One region of the Thiocystis violascens DSM 198 genome, then DNA from elsewhere that is predicted to be linked to it. Evidence: predicted binding sites of a transcription regulator. Region 1 holds the regulator's gene; each other region holds the start of a gene.
What was found. Region 1 encodes FliA, which starts transcription of late flagellar genes. Its sites were predicted from a motif close to GCTAAAGTTNNNNNNNNNNCNGCCGATA; they were not measured.
Positions count from the first base shown of each region.

Region 2: THIVI_RS03790 (flagellin N-terminal helical domain-containing protein) is a predicted target of FliA. The motif match lies at 2,146-2,173, and genes of this name have one in related genera.
Region 3: THIVI_RS18065 (YjfB family protein) is a predicted target of FliA. The motif match lies at 3,765-3,792, and genes of this name have one in related genera.

Region 1 is NC_018012.1:385,032-391,890, forward strand. It holds gene flhF (flagellar biosynthesis GTPase FlhF) at 1-865, shown strand, start outside; gene THIVI_RS01805 (MinD/ParA family protein) at 849-1,679, shown strand; gene THIVI_RS01810 (RNA polymerase sigma factor FliA) at 1,676-2,425, shown strand; gene cheY (chemotaxis response regulator CheY) at 2,472-2,846, shown strand; partial or broken gene THIVI_RS01820 (protein phosphatase CheZ) at 2,918-3,442, shown strand; gene THIVI_RS01825 (IS5 family transposase) at 3,506-4,615, shown strand; partial or broken gene THIVI_RS01830 (protein phosphatase CheZ) at 4,631-4,885, shown strand; gene THIVI_RS01835 (chemotaxis protein CheA) at 4,910-6,859, shown strand, end outside.
Region 2 is NC_018012.1:840,538-847,396, reverse strand. It holds gene THIVI_RS03810 (ATP-binding protein) at 1-327, shown strand, start outside; gene THIVI_RS03805 (hypothetical protein) at 344-532, shown strand; gene THIVI_RS03800 (hypothetical protein) at 622-924, shown strand; gene THIVI_RS03795 (DUF4102 domain-containing protein) at 1,166-1,576, opposite strand; gene THIVI_RS03790 (flagellin N-terminal helical domain-containing protein) at 2,258-4,408, shown strand; gene THIVI_RS03785 (flagellar protein FlaG) at 4,470-4,967, shown strand; gene fliD (flagellar filament capping protein FliD) at 5,007-6,859, shown strand, end outside.
Region 3 is NC_018012.1:4,056,890-4,063,748, forward strand. It holds gene xerD (site-specific tyrosine recombinase XerD) at 1-66, shown strand, start outside; gene THIVI_RS18045 (YajQ family cyclic di-GMP-binding protein) at 271-753, shown strand; gene THIVI_RS18050 (DsbC family protein) at 767-1,501, shown strand; gene THIVI_RS18055 (protein phosphatase 2C domain-containing protein) at 1,549-2,334, shown strand; gene THIVI_RS18060 (hypothetical protein) at 2,489-3,070, shown strand; gene THIVI_RS18065 (YjfB family protein) at 3,463-3,669, opposite strand; gene THIVI_RS24005 (hypothetical protein) at 3,858-4,124, opposite strand; gene THIVI_RS26195 (hypothetical protein) at 4,464-4,646, opposite strand; gene THIVI_RS24890 (hypothetical protein) at 4,689-4,961, opposite strand; gene THIVI_RS24895 (hypothetical protein) at 5,926-6,291, shown strand; gene THIVI_RS18070 (winged helix-turn-helix domain-containing protein) at 6,375-6,859, shown strand, end outside.

The DNA.
Region 1 (6,859 bases):
ATTGGCGCGCAGTCTCGCGGGCAGTATTCATGAAGACTCGACGGCCGAGACCGCCTGGTCGCGTCTGCGCACTCGCCTGTCGGCCTCGATTGCCACGGCCGCGCCCACCGTCCTCGAACAGGGTGGTATGCTTGCGCTGGTGGGATCGACCGGCGTTGGCAAGACCACGACCCTGAACCGTCTCGCGCTGCGTCAGATCCGGCGGATGGGCCGCGATTCGGTGATTCTTGCCACGCTTGATCGGCAGCGCATCGGCGCGTACAAACAATTGCAGGCCTTTGGTCAGATGGCCGGAATTCCCGTCATGCTGTTGGAAAGCGAACGGGATCTGGTCGCCTTGTCGAACCGTGAGGGAGACGGAAAGCTGGTGTTGATCGATACCGAGGGACAGGCCGCGCGCGATGCGGCCGAGCGCAATCTGTTCGCCAAGGTGCGTCACCAGATCCCGCTCGAGACCTGGTTGGTGATCCCGGCAACCCATCAGGCGATGGTGTTGCGGCAAGTGTTGCAGTCGTTTCAGGGGAGCGAACCATCGGCGTTGGTTTTGACGAAGGTTGACGAAGCGGAACAATTGGGGGAAACCTTGTCCGTTCTCCTCGAACAGCGTTTGGGTCTGGTGTTTTACAGCGACGGACAGCGGATCGACGAGGACTTCCATAAAACGGATACCACCTGTCTCACGCGCCTCGCGCTCCAGGAGCCGGCCCGGCCCGCCGGGATCCTCTTCGAGGACCACGTCGCTCCCGCCGAGCCCGTGCCGCTGAACCGAGCGCCTTTTGCCTCGCCGCCTCGGAAGCCGCGCGAGACCATGGTCTTGGAGTCGGTGTTGCCTTTCAGGAAAACCGTTCATGCAGCCTCCCATTAGGCACCGGCCCCTCCTGAGCATCGCGATTGCCAGTGGTAAGGGCGGTGTCGGCAAGACGAACGTTGCGGTCAATCTGGCGGTGTCGTTAGCCAGGCTAGGGCGTCGCGTGATGCTCTTCGACGCCGATCTCGGTCTGGCGAACGCGGATCTTCTGCTCGGACTGCGCCCCACGAAAAGCTTGCACGATCTGGTCGCGGGGACGGCGGACACCCTCGAAGAGATTCTTGTCGAAGGGCCGGACGGCCTGCTTCTGGTGCCGTCCGCCTCCGGCATCGGAACCATGGCGAATCTCACGCCAGTCGAGCATGCCGGGCTGATCCGCGCATTCAGCACCTACGACAAGCCGCTCGATGTCCTGATCGTCGATACGGCCGCAGGCGTGCAGGATTCGGTCACCAGTTTTTGCAAGGCGGTTCAGCATGTGTTCGTGGTGGTCTGCGACGAGCCGGCTTCCTTGACGGATGCTTATGCCTTGATCAAGGTGCTGCGTCAGGAACATGGCCTGCGCCGCTTCCGGGTGATCTGCAATATGTTGCGCACTCCGGAATCCGGACGGCGCCTGATGCGCAAACTATCCTCCGTGTGCGCGCAATATCTGCCTGACGTGATCCTGGATGCATCGGGTATGATTCCCATGGATGAGCACCTGCGGCACGCCGTGCGGAAACGCGAGCCAGTCGTGAAGCTCTATCCCGGGAGTTTGTCGGGACAGGCGCTGATCGAGCTGGCCAGACAGGCCAATCGCTTGACGGTGTCCGAGACCGGCATGGGCGGGATCGGCTTTTTTGTCGAGCGGATGCTGCAAAGTGCCTGATGACCACGCATCGCTCCTTGACAGGCTATTCGGGTACCGCTGATCAATCGGAGCAATTGGTGACGGCAAACCTCGAACTCGTGAGACGCATCGCCCACCATCTGGCGGCGCGTCTTCCCGCGTCGGTCCAGATCGAGGACTTGGTTCAATCCGGTATGATCGGCTTGATCGAGGCATCCCGTCAGTTTCATAGCGGTCAGGGGGCGACCTTTGCCACCTATGCGGGCATTCGCATCCGGGGTGCCATGATTGACGAACTGCGACGTTCCGACTGGACGCCGCGTTCGGTTCATCGGAACAGCCGCCGGATTGCCGAGGCGATCCAGCAGGTGGAGTCGCGCGAGGGACGGGCGGCAGCGGATCGCGAGATTGCAAGCGAGCTCGGAATCGCACTCGACGACTATCACACGATGCTTCAGGATTCGGCCAACGCTCAGATTCTTGGATTGGAGGATCTTTTCGGCGAGGATACGGATCCTGATCGCTTGTTGCCGGGCGGCGGTCCGGGGCCGGGCGAACATTTCGAGCTGGATCGGCTGCGTGACGCGCTGGCTCAGGCGCTCGCGGGTCTGCCTGAAAAGGAACGCCTGGTGCTTGCGCTGTATTACGACGAGGAACTGAATCTCCGAGAAATCGGCGCCATTCTTGGCGTCACTGAATCGCGTGTGAGCCAGATTCGCAGCCAGGCACTCCACCGTTTGCGCGTCCGCCTGAACGAGTGGATTCAGGTTGCAACTGGTTCATAATCGTTAACCCGGCCAATGCCATTGGGGGCTCCGTGTGGATAAAGGCATGAAAATTCTGATCGTGGACGACTTTTCCACGATGAGGCGTATTATCAAGAATCTGCTTCGCGAACTGGGGTTTAACAACACCATGGAAGCGGACGATGGCAGTACCGCGCTGCCGATGTTGAAGAATGGCGGTTTCGATTTTCTGGTGACGGACTGGAACATGCCGAATATGGAGGGGATCGATCTGCTGCGAGCGGTTCGCGCCGATCCGGCCCTGAAGACGCTCCCGGTCCTGATGGTGACGGCCGAGGCCAAGCGGGATCAGATCGTCGAGGCGGCACAGGCCGGAGTCAACGGCTACATTGTCAAGCCCTTTACCGCCGAGACGCTCAAGGAGAAGATCGACAAAATCTTCGAGCGCCTTGAAGCCTAGTGACTTCGAGATCCGAACTGTTGGTTATTGTGGCCAATCGGGCATCCTAGATGTCCGGCAAGGAATCATCGATGGACAATGACGAAGAAAGCAAGGCATTCGAACTGAGCCTGGCGAGGCAATTGGTCGAGCATCTGGAAGCGGGCCATGGAGATCGGGCCGCCGAGGTGGTCCGCCAGTTGAGGATTCCCTACGAACGAGAACTCTTCGAGGAACTCGGCAAGCTGACACGCGATTTGCACGAGGCGCTGAACAGTTTTCGTGGCGATTCCCGGCTGGTGGAACTCACGCGCGACGAGATTCCGGATGCGAAGGAACGCCTCGATTATGTCGTCACCATGACGGAGCAGGCGACTCACCGGACGCTCAACGCGCTCGACGAGGGGATGCCGATCGCGGAATCTCTCCATGCCCGCCTGCTGGAACTCACGGACACCTGGAACCGGTTTCGCCAGCGCGAGTTGTCGGTCGATGAATTCCGCGAATTTGCCCGCGCCCTGGATGTCTTTTTCGCCGCGAGCGGCGAAGAGACCGAGCGTTTGCGGTCGTTGATGTCCGAAGTCATGATGGCTCAGGATTTTCAGGATCTTAGAGGGTGTAGACAAAAATAATTGAGCTGCTATTTGTATACCAGTCTACAACTGAGCTGGTGTGCGCTGATGTCGAAAGCTGGTCGTCCCCCCAAGATTCACGAGGCGGAGCAAGCGGTATTGCGTCAAATTGTCACGGATCGCCCGACCTCCACGCTGTCAGAGATTGCCCGGGAACTCGCGGCACGGACGGGAATCGAGGCTCATGAAGCAACGATTCGCAAGTCCTTGCGGGAGGCGGGCGTCACGCGCCTCCGGGGCGAGAGTGGTCTCGAGGCGCAAGCGCGCGCAACGCCGCGTCGGTATGGGTATACGGATGCGCATCGTCGCCACGACCCCGACCAAAGCTACCCAAGTTGTCTGACCGATGCGGAGTGGGACTTGGTCGCCGCTCTCTTTGAGATGCCGGGCGGGCGGGGTCAACCGCCCCGCGTGTCGCGCCGGAGCATCCTGGAGGCGTGTTGCTACGTGGTGCGCACGGGGTGCGCGTGGCGGATGCTGCCGCACGATTTCGCGCCTTGGCAGAATGTCTACAAGACGTTTCGCCGTTGGAGTGCGGCTGGGAAGTTTGAGCAGATGCATGATCGACTGCGGGGGCAATGGCGCGAACGCGAGGGGCGTGAGATCGCGCCGACGGCGGCGGTGCTGGATGCGCAATCGACCCGCGGCTCGCCGCAGGGTGGACCGAGCGGCTTTGATGCGGGCAAGCAGGTCAAGGGGCGCAAGCGCAGCCTGGTGGTCGATACCTTGGGGTTCGTGTTGGCGGTGAGCGTGGTCGCGGCCAATCTTCAGGACCGCGATGCCGCCTCGGGCGCCGTCGCTGACGCGGCCGCCAAGTACCCCCAGATCAACACGCTGTTTGTCGATAGCGCCTACGCCGGTCAATTTGCCCAAACCACCGAGCAGACCCACGCGATCCGCGTGGAAGTCGTGCGCCATCCAGCCAACAAAAGCGTTGGCTCCTGGCACGTGGACGGGGCGCCTGACCGAGTGGTGATCGCCAACGCCGACGGCTTCGTTCCGCTGCCGAAGCGCTGGGTTGTCGAGCGCACCCATGCGTGGAATGAGCGTGCCCGTCGATTGATCATGCATCATGACCGTCTGCCAGCGGTCTCCGAAACCTGGGTTTGGCTGGCGGAGGCGCGCATCCTGCTGCGGCGGTTGACCACAACGGTTTGATTTTGTCTACACCCTCTTACCGGGCAAATCATCCGCCGCGTCATCCGCCTGGTGCACGAGGTCGAGGAAAATCTCGTCGGACTGATTCGCTTGTCCAGCGCTCGCATGGAGCCTGGCAAGGCGGCGAAGCAGGCGGCGCTGGCGAAGGACGCGGAACATGCCGGTCCGCAGAGTCACGGTCCCATCGTGCCCAATACTCAGGATACGGCTTCGGATGTCGTCAGTGGGCAGGACGACGTGGATGATTTGCTTTCCAGCCTGGGCTTCTAGCCCGCTGACATCAGGTGATTTTGCATGGCAATCGATCCGCAAGACGAGATTCTTCAGGATTTCCTGGTCGAGGCGGGAGAACTGCTCGAAGCGCTGAATGAGCAACTGATCGATCTGGAGCAAAACCCCGAAGATCGAGATCTTCTGAATGCGGTCTTTCGCAGCTTCCATACGATCAAGGGTGGCGCGGGGTTTCTGAACCTCAACTCGATGGTGGTCATCTGCCACCATGCCGAGGACGTCTTCAATCTTCTGCGGAACAATCAGCGCAAGATCGAGCCCTTCCTGATGGACACCGTTCTGCGTGTTCTCGATGTGCTCAATGTCATGTTCGGCGATCTGAAGTTAGGCAACGAACCGGAACCCGCGCCCGATCAGTTGATCGAGGCCCTGGCGAAACTGGCGGTTCCCGGTGCCCCCTCGCCCGCGCCGGCGGAAACGGCGCCCGTGTCCCCGGTCATACGGCCAGAGGCGACCGTGCGCGAAGCCATTCCGACGCCTGGCGCGCCGAGGTCGGCCCCTGAACCCGATCCAGCCAAAGGCGGTGCCGAACGCGCGGATTCGAATGTTTCGGACGACATCACGGAAGCCGAGTTCGAGGCACTGCTCGACATTATTTCTGGAACAGACAAAGTCGTCGCCGACGCGCCCGACGCGCCCGACACGCCCGACGCGCCCGACGCGCCCGACGCGCCCGCTGCGTCAGCGCCCACGCCCGAATCCTCATCCAGCGATCTGATCACAGCCGATGAGTTCGACGCGCTGCTCGATCAGTTGCACGGGCAGAGAGCGGTGGAATCCCGGGCGGCTCCAGCCGCTTCCCAGCCATCCGCGCCAGAGGTTCTGGCGCCGAGTCCGCCCCGCTCCCCGACCGTTGGGGATCGGTCGGTGAACTCCGTCGATGCCGCCGCCGCGTTCGGCGAGAAAGAGGATGCCGCGGTTTCGTCTTTAGCGAAGAACGCGCGAGGGACTGCGGCCGGAGCCGGCGCCGAAACCTCGGTACGGGTCGATACTCAGCGACTGGACGAGATCATGAACCTGGTCGGCGAACTGGTGCTGGTGCGCAACCGCATGAGCATGCTGCGCACCCGCACCATGGACGAGGAGTTGGGCAAGGCGATCGGCGCCCTGGCGCTGGTGACCGCCGACCTGCAAACGGCGGTGATGAAGACCCGGATGCAGCCGATCAAGAAGGTCTTCAGCCGCTTCCCGCGCGTCGTGCGCGATCTGGCGCGCAGTCTGGGGAAGGAAATCGATCTGGAGATCTTCGGCGAAGAGACCGACCTCGACAAAAATCTTGTCGAGGCTTTGGCCGATCCGCTGGTCCATTTGATCCGCAACGCCGTCGATCACGGGGTCGAGTTGCCCGGTGCGCGCGAGGCGCATGGCAAGCCGCGCAAGGGAACCATCGTGCTGGGTGCCGCGCAGGAAGGCGATCATATTTCACTGATTATCCAGGATGACGGACGTGGCATGGATCCGGTGGTGTTGCGCCGCAAGGCCGTCGAGAAAGGGTTGCTGGAACCCACGATGGCCGAGCGCATGAGTGATCGGGATTCGTTCAATCTGATCTTTCTGGCCGGTCTTTCGACCAAGGACGAGATATCCGACGTCTCCGGGCGCGGGGTCGGCATGGATGTCGTCAAGACGCGCATCGCCCAGCTCAACGGTACGGTCGAAATCGACTCGGAGATCGGACGCGGCACCAAACTGACAGTCAAATTGCCCTTGACCCTGGCCATCCTGCCCGCGCTGATGGTGATTCTGGATGGACGTCGGTTCGCGATTCCGCTGGCGTCGGTCTCGGAGATTCTCGATCTCGATCTGACCCGCAGTCACTTTGTCGACGATCAGGAAGCCATCATGGTGCGCAGCCATGCCCTGCCGCTCTATTACATCGGGCGCTGGCTGCATCCAAACCGACTCATCGAACCCAAGACCGAGGCGCATGTCGTCGTGGTGCATGTCGCGCAG
Region 2 (6,859 bases), 460 kb from region 1:
GCGCTCATTGCGCTGCTGGAAAATGCCCTCAAATATGCGGAGCCTGGGGAATTGCGCGTTAGCGCCAACGTCTCGAAAGGTGTCTGTCATGTGAGCGTCGAGGACAACGGCCCCGGCATTGCGCCGGAGATCGCTGCTCAAGTATTCGAGGCGTTTCGTTGTGGTGACCCATCGAGATCCCGGATTAGCGGCGGGAGTGGCCTGGGCTTGGCGGTGGTCAAGGCCATCGCCGAGGCCCATGGTGGCCAAGCGGTTTGCCGACCTTCCGGTGCGGGAGGAACTGCTTTAGTTCTCCATTGGCCCATTGAACTTAAAGACAACGAATGACAGCTTTTGTTAATGGGTGGGCGAAACGAGCCTCCCGAGCGCCGGTCATCGCTTGATCGTTGGCTATTTCACCGCTGAGGCGCGCGCCGAGGCGCTGCCCCCGGGGACGAAGCCGCAGCGCACCGGGGTTTTTACCTCCGGGGTGGTGGCGCAGACGATCAACGGCCCGATCGCCTTCTTCAAGACCGGACCCTGCCACGCCTGATCCAAATGTCCGATGCCCTGGCGCGCAATCGACCCACTGAGCATCCGACGCAGGCCGCCTCCTGCATTCCTCATGGGAGAAGGAAGTTCGTGGAGGCCTATGACGCCGCCTTCGTCCTGGAGACCCTGCGCCCGGTGTTCCGGACCGACCAGCAGGCCAAACAGCAGGGGCTGTCTCCCGAGGCACGCCTGCGCTTGCCGGCATTGCTCGCCAACGGCGCGTTGGCCTGCGCGCAGGTCTCGCGCCAGGCGCTGATCTGCGCGGCGAATCAGCCCTTGCCACGACAGTACGCCCCCAGCTCCAACTCGTTGAGGCGCGCCGTCTCCATCACCATGGCGAACTTCGCCTCACTGCCGAGCGTCCCCGCCGGCACCGCCGCGGACGCTGGCTGACGCGCTTGGCCCAGGGCCTCGCGGCGCCAGCCGTAGAGCGTGTCGCGCGGCATGCCGGTCTGCGCGGCCAACGGCGGTACGCCGACGTTGTTGGGCGGCAGCCGCTTCATCACCATGCTGTCTTTGAATGCACGCGAAGAGGTCTGCATGTCGGGTGGGCGACGGTTCAAACGTCTCGTGAGCGATCCTCGCCCCGTTAGAGTGTGCCGCGCGTAGTTTGGGATTTGGTCCTGGTTTTCTTTCAAAAGGGACGGCTAACGCCATGCCTCAAACGCTTCAAAAACCTGTCTATACTGCCGCAGAGCTTGACGATCAATTGCCATGACAAGGCGCTTTGCTGGAGAACCGCGCCGAGGCGACCATCGCGCACCCAGGATTTCTTCGACGGCCGCTGACCGGTCAGCAGTAACCGAAAGAGTTTGCTCTCCACGGCAAGTGCGCCACGTTCCTGAACTTTGCTCAGGACGCTCTCGATATCTTGAACGGTGATGTCTCTCGCGAGTTTCCCGCGCAGGAACGTTGCGATATTTTTCCCGAAACTTTGCCGCGCATCCGCCGCTGTATCGAGATCCAGCGTGAGAACACCGTAGGCGCCGAGCGTCATCAGTCGCTTGCGCCCTTGGCTGCGGTAGGACTGCGCATTCCAAGCCATTCGGCCACCCATTCCACCGGCATCCGGCCGTTGATTCCATGAGCATCCGCCTACTGGTTTCACGTCGATTCGGCCGGGCCGTCGGAGCGAAGCGACGCAGTGTTGCATTGTTACTCGGTGACGGTGGTGGCGGTCAATGGTCGAGCCTGTCGCTTGCGTAGCCGTTTGCACGGCGCGGCCAACCTCTTCCATTTTCGTTGGCGGGAGCGAGCATTCCGTGCTTCGCCAGCGGGCCACCGGGGTTTGTTATCCGACTGCGGCCAGGAGAATCCTTCTATGCGTCAACTCGTCCCACCGTTCCTGACGCACGTCGACCCCGGTGGCGACGGCGGTTTGGAGATAGCGTTCCGGGAGGTCGAGCGCCACGCGCTTGTCCCAGGCGGCCAGAATGTCCTCTTCCCGTCATCCATTCTGGTTGTGTGGCTGAGAATTGCTGGGGTATTCGCCCCGTTCGGAAGGCATTGGTTTTGTGACTGCGGTCACGCTTTATGCCGAGCCGGCGCTTGGATCGTTTGAGAAAAGATAGCAGTGGCCGATAACTTGCCTTGATGGGATTGCGCGGGGACGGGGTTAAAGATTTCAGCCCAGTGGCCGATACCGAGAGCGAACCCATTCGATTCCCCCACGGCCCGCCGCTGATGCCCAACGGTTCGCCGGTTCGTCAACGACAGGAGATCAGTCATGTCCTTGGTTATCAACACCAACGTTGCCTCGCTGAACGCGCAGCGCAATATCACCAAGTCCCAGTCCAGCCTGAGTCAGTCGATGGAACGGTTGAGCAGCGGTCTGCGCATCAACTCCGCCAAGGACGACGCGGCGGGTTCGGCCATCGTCAGCCGTCTGACCTCGCAGGTGAAGGGACTCGATCAGGCGGTGCGCAACGCCAACGACGGTATCTCGCTGGTGCAGACCGCCGAGGGCGCGTTGAGCGAGTCCTCCAACATCCTCCAGCGCATGCGCGAACTGTCGGTGCAGTCCGCCAACGGCACCTACACCAGCGGCAACCGCACCACCCTCAACGCCGAGACCCAGCAGTTGGTCAAGGAGTTGAACCGTATCTCCGAGACCACCAACTTCAACGGACTGAATCTGCTCGACGGTTCGTCGGTCGATGTCAAACTGCAGATTGGCGCCGAGGCCAATCAGACCATCGGCGTCAGCATCGGGACCATGGACGCAGCCTCCCTGGGCGTGGCGGACTCCGCGGGCATCGGCTCCGTGACCCGGATCGGCACCGGGGCCGCAGCGACGACGTCCGCCGCCAGCGATGTGGCGGTGAGCATGGCCGCGTCCGCCACGAACGCGGGGGTCTTGGCCGCGGGCGATCTGATCATCAACGGCATCTCCATCGACGGCGCCACCTCCTCCTCCGATACCGCCTCGGCCTACGGCAAGAGCAGCAGCGCCATCGCGACCGCGGCGGCGATCAACGAAAAAAGCGCGCAGACCGGCGTCACGGCGGTGGTGGGCGAGACCAAGCTCGGCGGCAACAGTATGAGCGCCGGGGCCACGACGGGAACCATTCAGCTCAATGGCGTCAGCATCGCGCTGGCCACCACGGACGACACGACGACCACGCGCGCCGCCGTGATCCGGGACATCAATCTGGTGTCGGAGCAGACGGGCGTCACCGCCGTCGATAGCGGGACCGACATGGGCGGTATCACCCTGACGGCGGCGGACGGGCGCAATATCTCGCTGATCCAGACCGTGGGCAGTTTGACCAAAGCCAACACGGGTCTCGGTTTCGCTGGCGCCTCCCTGACCTCCGCCCTCGCCACCGGCACCGTCACCCTGGTGGCCGACGGCGGCAAGGAGATCGCCATCGCCTCGGGCGCGACCGGCAACGCCAAGGATGCCGGCTTCAGCGAGGGCACCTACAGCGGCACCGCCACCCAGGTCACCTCGAATCTGGCCGACTCGACCACTGCCATGGCGGCCGGCAACCTGCTGGTCAACGGGGTGCAGGTGGGTCCGTCCTACGCCACCGACGACACGGCCTCTACGCTCAATCAAGACGCCAGCGCCATCGCCAAGGCAGCGGCCTTCAATCTGGTCTCCGACAAGACCGGGGTGACCGCGACGGTCAACGCCAACATCGCCAAGAACACGACGGTCCAGGCAACCGCCACCGCGGCCGTATCCGGCACCATCAACGGGGTCGAAATCACCGGCTTCACTTCGGTCGCCGGCAACGACGCCCGGAGCGCCAACCGTCAGTCGCTGGTCAACGCGATCAACGCCATTAAGGATCAGACCGGGGTGCGGGCGATCGATACCGGCGAGGATGGCTCGGCGACGGGCGGCGGCGTCCAGCTCATCGCCGACGACGGGCGCAATATCGTCGCCAATATCACCGCTGGCGCGAATGCCGGCTTCAATAGCGCCGTGGCAACGGCCTATGTTGGGGAGTTCACGCTCCACTCTGACAAGGAGATCGTGATCGAACGGGGCACGAACGACAATCTTGCGTTAACGGGCCTGACCGTGGGTACCTACGGCGGCGGCAAGGACGGCCAGTCGCTCGCCAGCATCGACATCTCGACCATTGAGGGGGCGAACAAGGCGATCGTGGCCATCGATAACGCCCTCGAAAAGGTCAACAACGTGCGCGCCGACCTGGGCGCGGTCAATAACCGGCTGGACTTCACCATCAACAACCTGTCCAGTATCTCGCAGAACGCCACGGCCTCGCGCTCGCGCATCCAGGACGCGGATTTCGCGTCGGAGACGGCGATGCTTTCCAGATCGCAGGTGTTGCAGCAGGCGAGCTCGGCCATGCTGGCCCAGGCCAACTCGGCGCCGCAACAGGTGCTGTCGCTCCTGCGGTAAGCTAAAGTAGGATGGGTAGAGCGCTAGCGAAACCCATCCTGCCCACTCCGAGGTTTGCGGGATGGGCACGCCGCGCCCTGCCCATCCGATACCAAAGCAGCCGAACCAGGGATTCAAGATCATGGCCAGTGATTCTTTCAATGTCGCGGCGATCAGCCCAATGTCGACGGCTGCAACGCCGTCGCGGGTCGCGCAACGCGACACGAGCCAGGCAACGACGCCGCCAATCAATCAGGCAGCAGCAACGACGGCGGCGGCGCAGACCAGTGCGACCGCCGAACGAGCGTCGACGGGTCCGGGCGACGCCAATCCGCTCAACAGAGACCAAGCGGGTTCGGTCGAACAGATCGCCCGGGCGGTGGATCGCATCAACGAGATGATGCAAAACGGTAAGCAGGCCCTGTCGTTTCAGCTTGACGATGACTCCGGGCGCCTGGTGATCAAGGTGACGGATGCGCAGACCAAGGAGTTGATCCGTCAGATTCCAAGCGAGGAGACCTTGCAGTTCGCGCAGTATGTCGATGGCTTGGCGGGGTTGATTTTTAACAAGAAGGCTTAGCGGCATTGCCGCCGGTTCAGAGTCAAGAGGGCGATCGTCATGGATACCAACATCATCGGCTCGCTCGGCGCCGGATCGGGGATCGATATCGCCAAGCTGGTCTCCCAACTGACCGAAGTGGAGCGCGCGCCCCAGCAACAACTTATCGATACCCGCCAGAAGAAGCTGGAGGCGCAGATTTCCGGCTACGGCCAGCTCAAGAGCGCGCTCGATACGCTCAAGACCGCGATGGGGTCGCTGGGGACGGCGGACATCTTCAATGCCCGCTCGGTCGCGGTGCCCACCTCCGATGCCATTACCGCCGATAGCGTGTCGCCCGGCGCCCAGACCGGCAGTTATAAGATCGACGTGCTGGCGGTGGCAAGCGCCCATTCATTGGCGACCCAGGCCCAGGACGAGCGCGATGGCGCGCTCGGCAAGTCCGGGAATCTGACGATCGGCTTCGGAGAGTGGACCTACAACGGATCCGATGAGCCGACCGGCTTCGCCACCAACGCCGAGCGTGCCGCGCTCTCGATCGAGGTGGAGGCGACGGACTCGCTCGACAGCATCGCCGCGAAGATCAACGCACAGAATGCGGGCGTGCAGGCGGCGGTGCTGAAGGTCGACGGCCAGTATCAGCTCACCCTGACCGCGCCCTCGGGCGTGTCCAATGCCCTGCGCGTCAGCGTTGACGATACGAGCCTGAACGCCTTTGCCTTCAACGAGTCGCAGTTCGACCAGGTGGCCGAGACCCAGCAGGGCGCGGACGCCAGCCTGAAGATCAATGGTCTCGCGGTGACGCGCGAGAGCAACTCCATCGACGATGTCATCCAGGGGTTCGCCTTCACCATTAATAAGATCTCCACCGAGAGCCTGAACTTTTCGGTCACGGCGGACAAGGGCTCGGCGGAGGAGGCGGTGCGCGGCTTCGTCGAGGCCTATAACGCCTTTCAGGAAACCACCCAGAAGCTGATCGGCTATTCCCGCGACGACGATAACAATCTGGTGCGCGGCGATCTGGCCGGCGACAGTGCGGCGCGGACCGCGATCAGCCGTCTGCGCGAGCAGATCGGCGGTGCCGTGCCGGGCATCGCGAGCGGCTTCACGGCGCTGACCAATGTCGGCATTCGCACCGAGCGGGATGGCTCGCTCAGCATCAGCGAGGACGAATTCACCGACGCCTTCGCGAAGAATTTCGACTTGATCGGGGAACTGTTCGCGAGCAAGACGACCTCGGCCAACAGCGCGGTCAAGGTCAATCAAGGCACCTTTGCCGCGAGCGCGACCGCCGGAACCTATGCCGTCAAGATCGACCGCGATCCGACGCACGGACAGACCCAGGGCACGCCGATCACTGTTGGCGGTTTCAATGCGGGCACGGATAAATTCGACACGCCCTTGACCGCCGCCGGCGCGGCCTACAGCTTTAAGATCAATGTGGATGGGACGAACTCCAATCTGATCGAGCTGAACGGAACCTACAATTCGGCCGACGATCTGCGCGCCGATCTGCAATCACGGATCAATGGCGATGCCAGTCTGAAGGCGGCGGGTATTGCGCTGGATGTCGGCTACGACGACACGACCGATAGCTTCAGTTTCACCTCGCGCGACTACGGCGCGATCTCTCAGGTGAAGTTCACCGAGACCGGCGCCAGTCTGGGCGCGTTGGGCATCGCGCTCACGCAGGCGCGGATCGTTGGGGATGCGGTGAGTCAGGAGTCTTTCGATGCGGCAACCGAGACCTTTACCACGCCGCTGAATGCCGCGACCGGGGATTACAGCTTCAAGCTCAGTGTCAATGGGGTGGCATCGGGTGCGCTCCAGCTCAGCGGCACCTACACGGACGCCGAGACCCTGCGCGCGGATCTCCAGACGCAGATCAATGCCGACGCCAATGTGGCATCGGT
Region 3 (6,859 bases), 1.3 Mb from region 1:
ATCTATACCCATGTGGCACGGGAGCGGCTCAAGCAGTTGCATGCGCGCCATCATCCCCGAGGTTGAGCCGCCATTCTCATGTTGACGTAGGAGCCCGCTTGCGGGCGACGGGTGGACAGGGTCACAAAGGTCACGTCGCCCGCAAGCGGGCTCCTACGAGGGCGGGCGACGCCAAACTGAGACTTGCTGGGGGCCGAGGCGAAAATTCCAGGCCGAGCGGCGATATTTGGTATCTTTAGTCCCAGTTAAACCGCGCCCAGAGTGATCTTCATGCCATCATTCGATGTCGTTTCAGAAATCGATCTTCAGGAAGTCCGTAACGCCGTCGATCAGGCCAATCGCGAGATTGGAACCCGGTTCGATTTCAAGGGCGTCGACGCCAGTTTCACGCTGACGGACGGCAAGATTCTGATGACCGGAGAGCAGGAATTTCACCTTCAGCAGATGATGGATATCCTGCGTCAGAAGCTGGTCAAACGAAAAATCGATCTCGCCTGCCTGGATCCCGCGGAGCCGGTGTCCACCCTGAATGCCGCCCGTCAGGAGGTCGCGCTCAAGCAGGGGGTCGACACCGACACCGCCAAACGCATGGTGAAGGCCATCAAATCAGGCAAGCTCAAGGTTCAGGCGCAGATTCAGGGCGACCAGGTGCGTGTCACCGGGAAGAAACGCGACGATCTTCAGGAGGCCATTGCGCATCTGCGCGAGGAAGACTGGGGCTTGCCCGTACAGTTCACCAACTTCAGAGATTAGAGATCCCATCGCCATGAGAAGATTCCGTGATTTTGCCTTTGCCGTGGCGTCCCTGACGCTCGCCACTGGCGCCCTTGCCGCCTCGCCCGAGCAGACCATTCGCGACACCCTGGAAAAGACCGTGCCCGGAATCAAGATCAGCCATATCGAACCGGCTCCGATCAAGGGTCTGTATGAGGTCATGGTGGGCACCGATTTGATGTACGTGACCGGCGATGGGCGTTATTTCGTCAATGGCCATATCGTCGACCTCAAGACCCGCGAGGATCTGACCGAGCCGCGCCTGGCCGAGGCGCGCAAGCTTCTGATCGATGGGATTGGCGAGAGTCAGATGGTGACCTTCGGCGCGGCGGACGCCAAGCACACCATCACCGTCTTTACCGACATCGAGTGCGGGTATTGCCGCAAGCTGCACAGTCAGATCGATGCCTATGGCAAGGAAGGCATCCGTGTCCGCTATCTGTTCTTCCCGCGCGCCGGCAAGGGCAGCCCGGCTTACGACGAGGCGGTTTCCGTCTGGTGCGCTGGCGACGATGCCGCGCGCCGTCAGGCCATGACCGATGCCAAGGCCGGGAAAACGATCGAGGCCAAGACCTGCGATAATCCGATCGACGCGCACATGGCGCTGGGCGCCGATCTCGGGTTGCGCGGCACGCCCGCCATTCTGACCGAGAAAGGCGATCTGATCCCCGGCTACGTGGAGCCCAAACGACTCGCGGCCGAACTCAATGGCGGGGCGGGGAGTTGATCGCGCCAGCCCGGATCGATCGGATTCGCCGTTAGCCATTGATCTGCATGGCACGTTCGCCGATCTCCGCCTTTCGCCTCGCCTTCGCCTGGCGTACCGACCAGGGGCGCGTGCGCAAACGAAACGAGGACGCGGTTCTGGTCGACTCCGCATGGGGTCTGGTTGTCGTCGCCGATGGGGTCGGCGGTGCCCGTGCCGGTGACGTGGCCAGTCGTCTGGCGACCGAGACCATCGCTGATCGCTTCCGCCGCCAGGCCATGCCGCGCGACGATGCGGAAAAGGCGCTTCTGTTCGTCGAGGCAGCGGTCGCTGAGGCCAATATCACGATCTGGAGGCACGCAAAGGGAGAGCGCGATCTGGCCGGAATGGGTACCACCGTGGTCGTCGGTTCCATTGGCTGGGATTGGCTGGTGCTTGCCCATGTCGGCGATTCGCGCATCTATCGGTTGCGCGAAGGGTACTTCGAGCAGCTCTCGCGCGACCATTCGTTTATCCAGGAGGTCGTCGACCAAGGGTTTTTCGCGTCGCGCGAGGATGCCAAGCGCTATGGCATCGGCGAAAATATCCTGACGCGCGCCCTGGGCTCCTCCCCCGTCGTGGAGATTGCCTCCGATGTCGTCGAACTGAACGCGGGCGACCTCTTTCTCTTCTGTACCGATGGCTTGACCGGCATGATTTCGGACGACTGGATGCGTCAAATCCTGATGTCCGTGAAGGAAAACTCGCTCGATTCGGCTGCCGACGCACTGATCCGCATCGCCAATGAACGCGGCGGTAACGACAACATCACCCTGGCACTGATCCAGGTGGGCGAACGGTTGCCGACGGAATAGAGTTGTCAGTTGTCCGCTTTTCGAATCGGTGTGCTGGGATTCGTACCTGCCGTTGCCATTTGGGACGTTCTTCTGCCAGTGTCTTGACACGTTGCAGGCCCGATGTCCGCCACCATCTTCGATCTTTGCATCAACCGCCACGTCGGAGGGCAAGATGATCTCGCGCTCCTTGTTCCGCTACACCACCATCTGCCTGACGGCCCTGCTCCTCGGCGCCTGTCACACGCTCGTCCGCGAGTCCGTTCCGGGGGAGTGGGTGGAGATCCCGTCAGGGAGCGCGCTGCGGCTGCATCAGCCGATCCAGATCCCCCCCGGACGCACCCGCGCCTACCTCGCCGCGGGCCGCGCGACAACCACGGGCACGAGCTGCGTGATCGAGGTCAGACGCCTCGATCCAGACCAGCGCCAGACGATTCAGGCTGGGCGGTACGGGATCACGCGCGTCCAGGATTACATGGCCCTGGTGTCCAGCGTGGATCGCCCTTCCGGTGCGGACGGCCAGGTCCGGTTCCAGTTGGCAAGCCAGGGCGACAGCGGGGGCTCGCAGATGGTCCGGTTCGGCTATCACTTCTGGCTCGACGCGCGCCAGGATCCTAACCTGATGCGCCTGACCTGTCTTGGGCGCCACGACGCCCCCGCCTCCACGCGCCCGCCAACCCTGGTCGAAATCCAGGCGGTGTTAGGCGATCTAGCGACACTTGAGCTGGCTGGTGCGGCGGCGATGCCGGGATCCTGACCGCCGCTTCAGTGACGTTTTAGGTGATTTTCGCGAAAGACTTTACCGATTTTCCGTTCGTCCTGAGTCCTGAGTCCTTTGGCTTCGCTCAGGACAGGCTTGTCGAAGGGTCGAAGCCTGTCATGAGCTTGTCGAATGGGATGACCGGAAAATCGCGCTCCGAGGCCGACATTGCATCCGTTCATGGTTCGACCCTTCGACGGGCTCAGGACTCACCACGAACGGATGCAATGTCACCACGCAAGTGGTATGCGCTTTTCCGGAAATCGCCTTATCTGCTGGGCTGGGCTGGGCTGGCCTGAATGCAGCGTGTCGTTCCTTTGCAGGGCGCGCTGACGCTGGTAGGGAGGTGAATCTGTCCAATTCAGCGATGAAGAACAGCGTCGTCGATTTCACGCCGTGACGTTGAGTTGTGTGCCGACGTTCGCGGGTAAGCCCTGGGTTGGACTGGGGATGCTTTGGATAAGCTGGGTGGCGGATTGCTCCTGGATATCGATCGCTTTTTTCAGCACCGCGACGTTGACGGCGCCTTCCAGTTTGCTTTGTGACAGGGATGTCGCGAGCGTGGCGAGTCCGGTCGTCGAGGAGGGAATCTCCATGGTAGAACCTCTTTGGGTTATGAGGAGAGAGCGGAATGCTTGGATGAGGAACAGCAGGCACCGTCAGCCAGCACCTCACCTGAACCTTCACAAGATAACGGCCTATTAGCGCCAAGCTGGAGGCTCACACACGAATCATTGAAGCGCAGAGTTGGCACTTCACCGCCGCCCATACAGGCATAGGTTTCTCACCAGAAGACGGTTTTGGAGAACGGACACCAATTGACCATGCGGTAAGCGGTCACTTGTGCCCATTCTGGAAAGGTGACTTGCACACGCACGTCACGCCAGCCGTTTTCTGTCTTGGCTCTGCCTTCAAAGACCCGAGTGGTATCGGGGCCAAAGCGGGCTGGATCGAGTCCAGCATACTGACCCGTCCTTGCCGCCGTGATCTGCACTTCGTTGATCCCTGGCCAAATCGTTTCAACTGCGCGTCCGAGCGCTTTGCTCCACATGGGTACAACATGCACAGGACGTTTAAGGTAATTTACGGGAATGACTTTACCGATTTCCGTTCGTCCTGAGCTTGTCGAAGGACGGGCGGAAATCGCGCTCCGAGGCTGACATTGCATCCGTTCATGGTTCGACCCTTCGGCTTCGCTCAGGACTCACCACGAACGGATGCAATGTCACCACGAAAGTGGGTATGCGCTTTTCCGGAAGTCGCCTAAGAACATCGAGACCTCGCGCTTGGCAGTACCTCACGGCCAGTAGAATGCCTTCAGCGGTCATATCGACATCGAACGTGATCGCCGGACGTAGGGGCGGGTTTCAAACCCGCCCCTACGCGAAGGTCATGCCTGGATATCAGGTGCGAAGCCTAAAGCATTGGGAAAGATGCTCTCGCTGAGGACTTTCCAGGTGTTGAGATCCAGTCCGCGTTCGGACAGGCTGGTGTCTGAGATGGCCAGCCTTAGATCCGGTGCAGGCGTGGATGCGGCTGGCTTGAGTTGGGTCGCTCGGGGCTTGGTAGCCATAAGTGCTCCATGAAAGCGGTGCACAGATAGCCGCAGGGGCTATCAGCGCCCCTTTGAAAGGTGGCTGGAGATCAGAAATGCAGATCGTTGCGCGTGGTCAGATGACCATCGAAGAATTCTGCGATATCGCAAGGACGACTCCCAAGAAAGCGTGAGATCGTGCCTAGCGCCTAGCGCCTTGCGGTGACAGTGGTTCAGCGTGTTGTCGAGACGACAGCGCATGTGCTCGCAGGCATAGAACATGCGGTTCGCGGCGATTGTTGCGGTGGTTTGCAGGATGGCGTTCAGTTCTGCGCGGTTGGCGATCATGTTCATGGCTGGCTCCGTTCGGTGATGTGAGAAACAACACCTGGAGCGAAGCCCCTTCTTCTTGGCGTATGGCGAGGGCATGAGCACATGTAGGACTCACGCCTCGCCGGTTTGACGTTTAACCGTCGTCGTCGAAGAAGTCGGGCATGTCAAAGCCAAAGATGGTCATGACGGAAGAGAAGAGGATGAAGTCAATGCGGAAAGCGATCCGCAGTTTGGCCGGTTCCATAAGAGTGCTCCGTTGATGCCAGAACAGACAGCCTGTACTGGTCACACAGGCCGAAAACCCATCTTCAGGGTATTTCCCCTTGCTCGGAGGCAGGGATTGCGCGAGGATCAAACGTGGCAGAGAGAATTGACGATCTGATTCGCGAAAAGGGGAAAACCGGGGTTCCATAAGGGGCTGATTGTAGCTTTGGAATCCGAAGTGGGGTAGCGATCAGTTCCCGGTATGAAGGGGATTGAGCTTAATCAACTATCTGTTTTTCAAAAAAATCCAGCAAAAAATTTCAGGGTTTTTGGGGCTGCGATAGTTGGATGCTGACTCTGTTCAGCGTGTGCGTGACAAGATGGATGGGATCGATCTCTGAGGGTAGTGGCTTTAGTCCATGCTGCGTGAGCTAATGTCGAGGATTGATGCGTTTCCATCTGCGACGAAAATCGCCGCCAGCATTCTGTGTGGCAGGTATCTGCCTGACGACAAATACAGATTGGCGACCCACCAGCAATTCCCGGCGAACGTCGCATAAGTCAATGATTTAGAAAGAATCGCACCTTTGGCAGCAACAACATTTGCAAAACAGCAACTTATCTTATCAATAGGTTAGCGTTCGCGTGGAATTGCTGGCATCCTACGCGCGCTTTTCCGCTTTTCCGCTTTTCCGCTTTTCCGCTTTTCCGCTTTTCCGCTTTTCCGCTTTTCCGCTTTTCAGAAGCGCAACCCTTTAGAGAAAATAGTCAGAGAAACACGATGAAGCAACTGAAACGAATTATCAGTGCGAGCTTTGTGCTTACTGTTATCTTGACAGATATAGCAATGGCTGGAAAGGAATTGTTTGTTACCATTGATTGCAATGACAAATACTGCACGGCTAAATTATGGGAGCGAGGCTGGCTTTCAAACACTATTCAGCAAACAGAGACGCTTAAACGTAAGTCCGATGGTTCTTTCGTAGGAACTGGGAAAGGAGGCGTCACACTCAGATTTTCCCCCAACAGAGATCCGATGTGGTTCCTCATCAGGGGAAAAGACGGGACACTAAAAATGCCCTTCGGTTGCGCCGCAAGCAAAGACGATGTTGATTACGTTTGCTTGATGGCTGAATATACTGACTAGCCCGGCAGGGTACGCATCGCGTACCTTTTCCGTGCGCCAAACAAAAACGATCTAACCTTATTCGTTAGGCGCACCAAGGCAGAATGGTTGACACCAATATGGAACCGATACCAAGCGAAGTTGATGAAGCCTTCGAGATTCTTCTGGAAGAGATTGAGGAAGTAGTCAACAAACATTTCGACGCCTTGGCGTCAGCGGGTTCGGAACGCAACATCACGGATGCGAAGCAAATCTTAGAGCGTGCCGAAAAACTCTCCGACTACCGTCAAAAAGTCTCGGCTATCCGCAAAGAATGGCGGACGTTACAGATCGTAAGCGTCGAGCCCCCAGCAACGCCAAAACAACCCCAACCTAAGCCGCAGCAACCTACTCCTTCGGGACGGCTAGCCCGAGGCCAACGAACTCCAGAGGAAGCGTTTTATCTCGCAATCCTCGACAGCCTCGTGGAGATGGGTGGGTCGGGTCCAATCGCAGCCGTTATCGACCGTGTTCACGAGAAGATGAAAAGCCGGCTCAAAGAACCGGATCTCCAGCTTTTGAAGTCAACAAATATGCCAAGGTGGCGTAA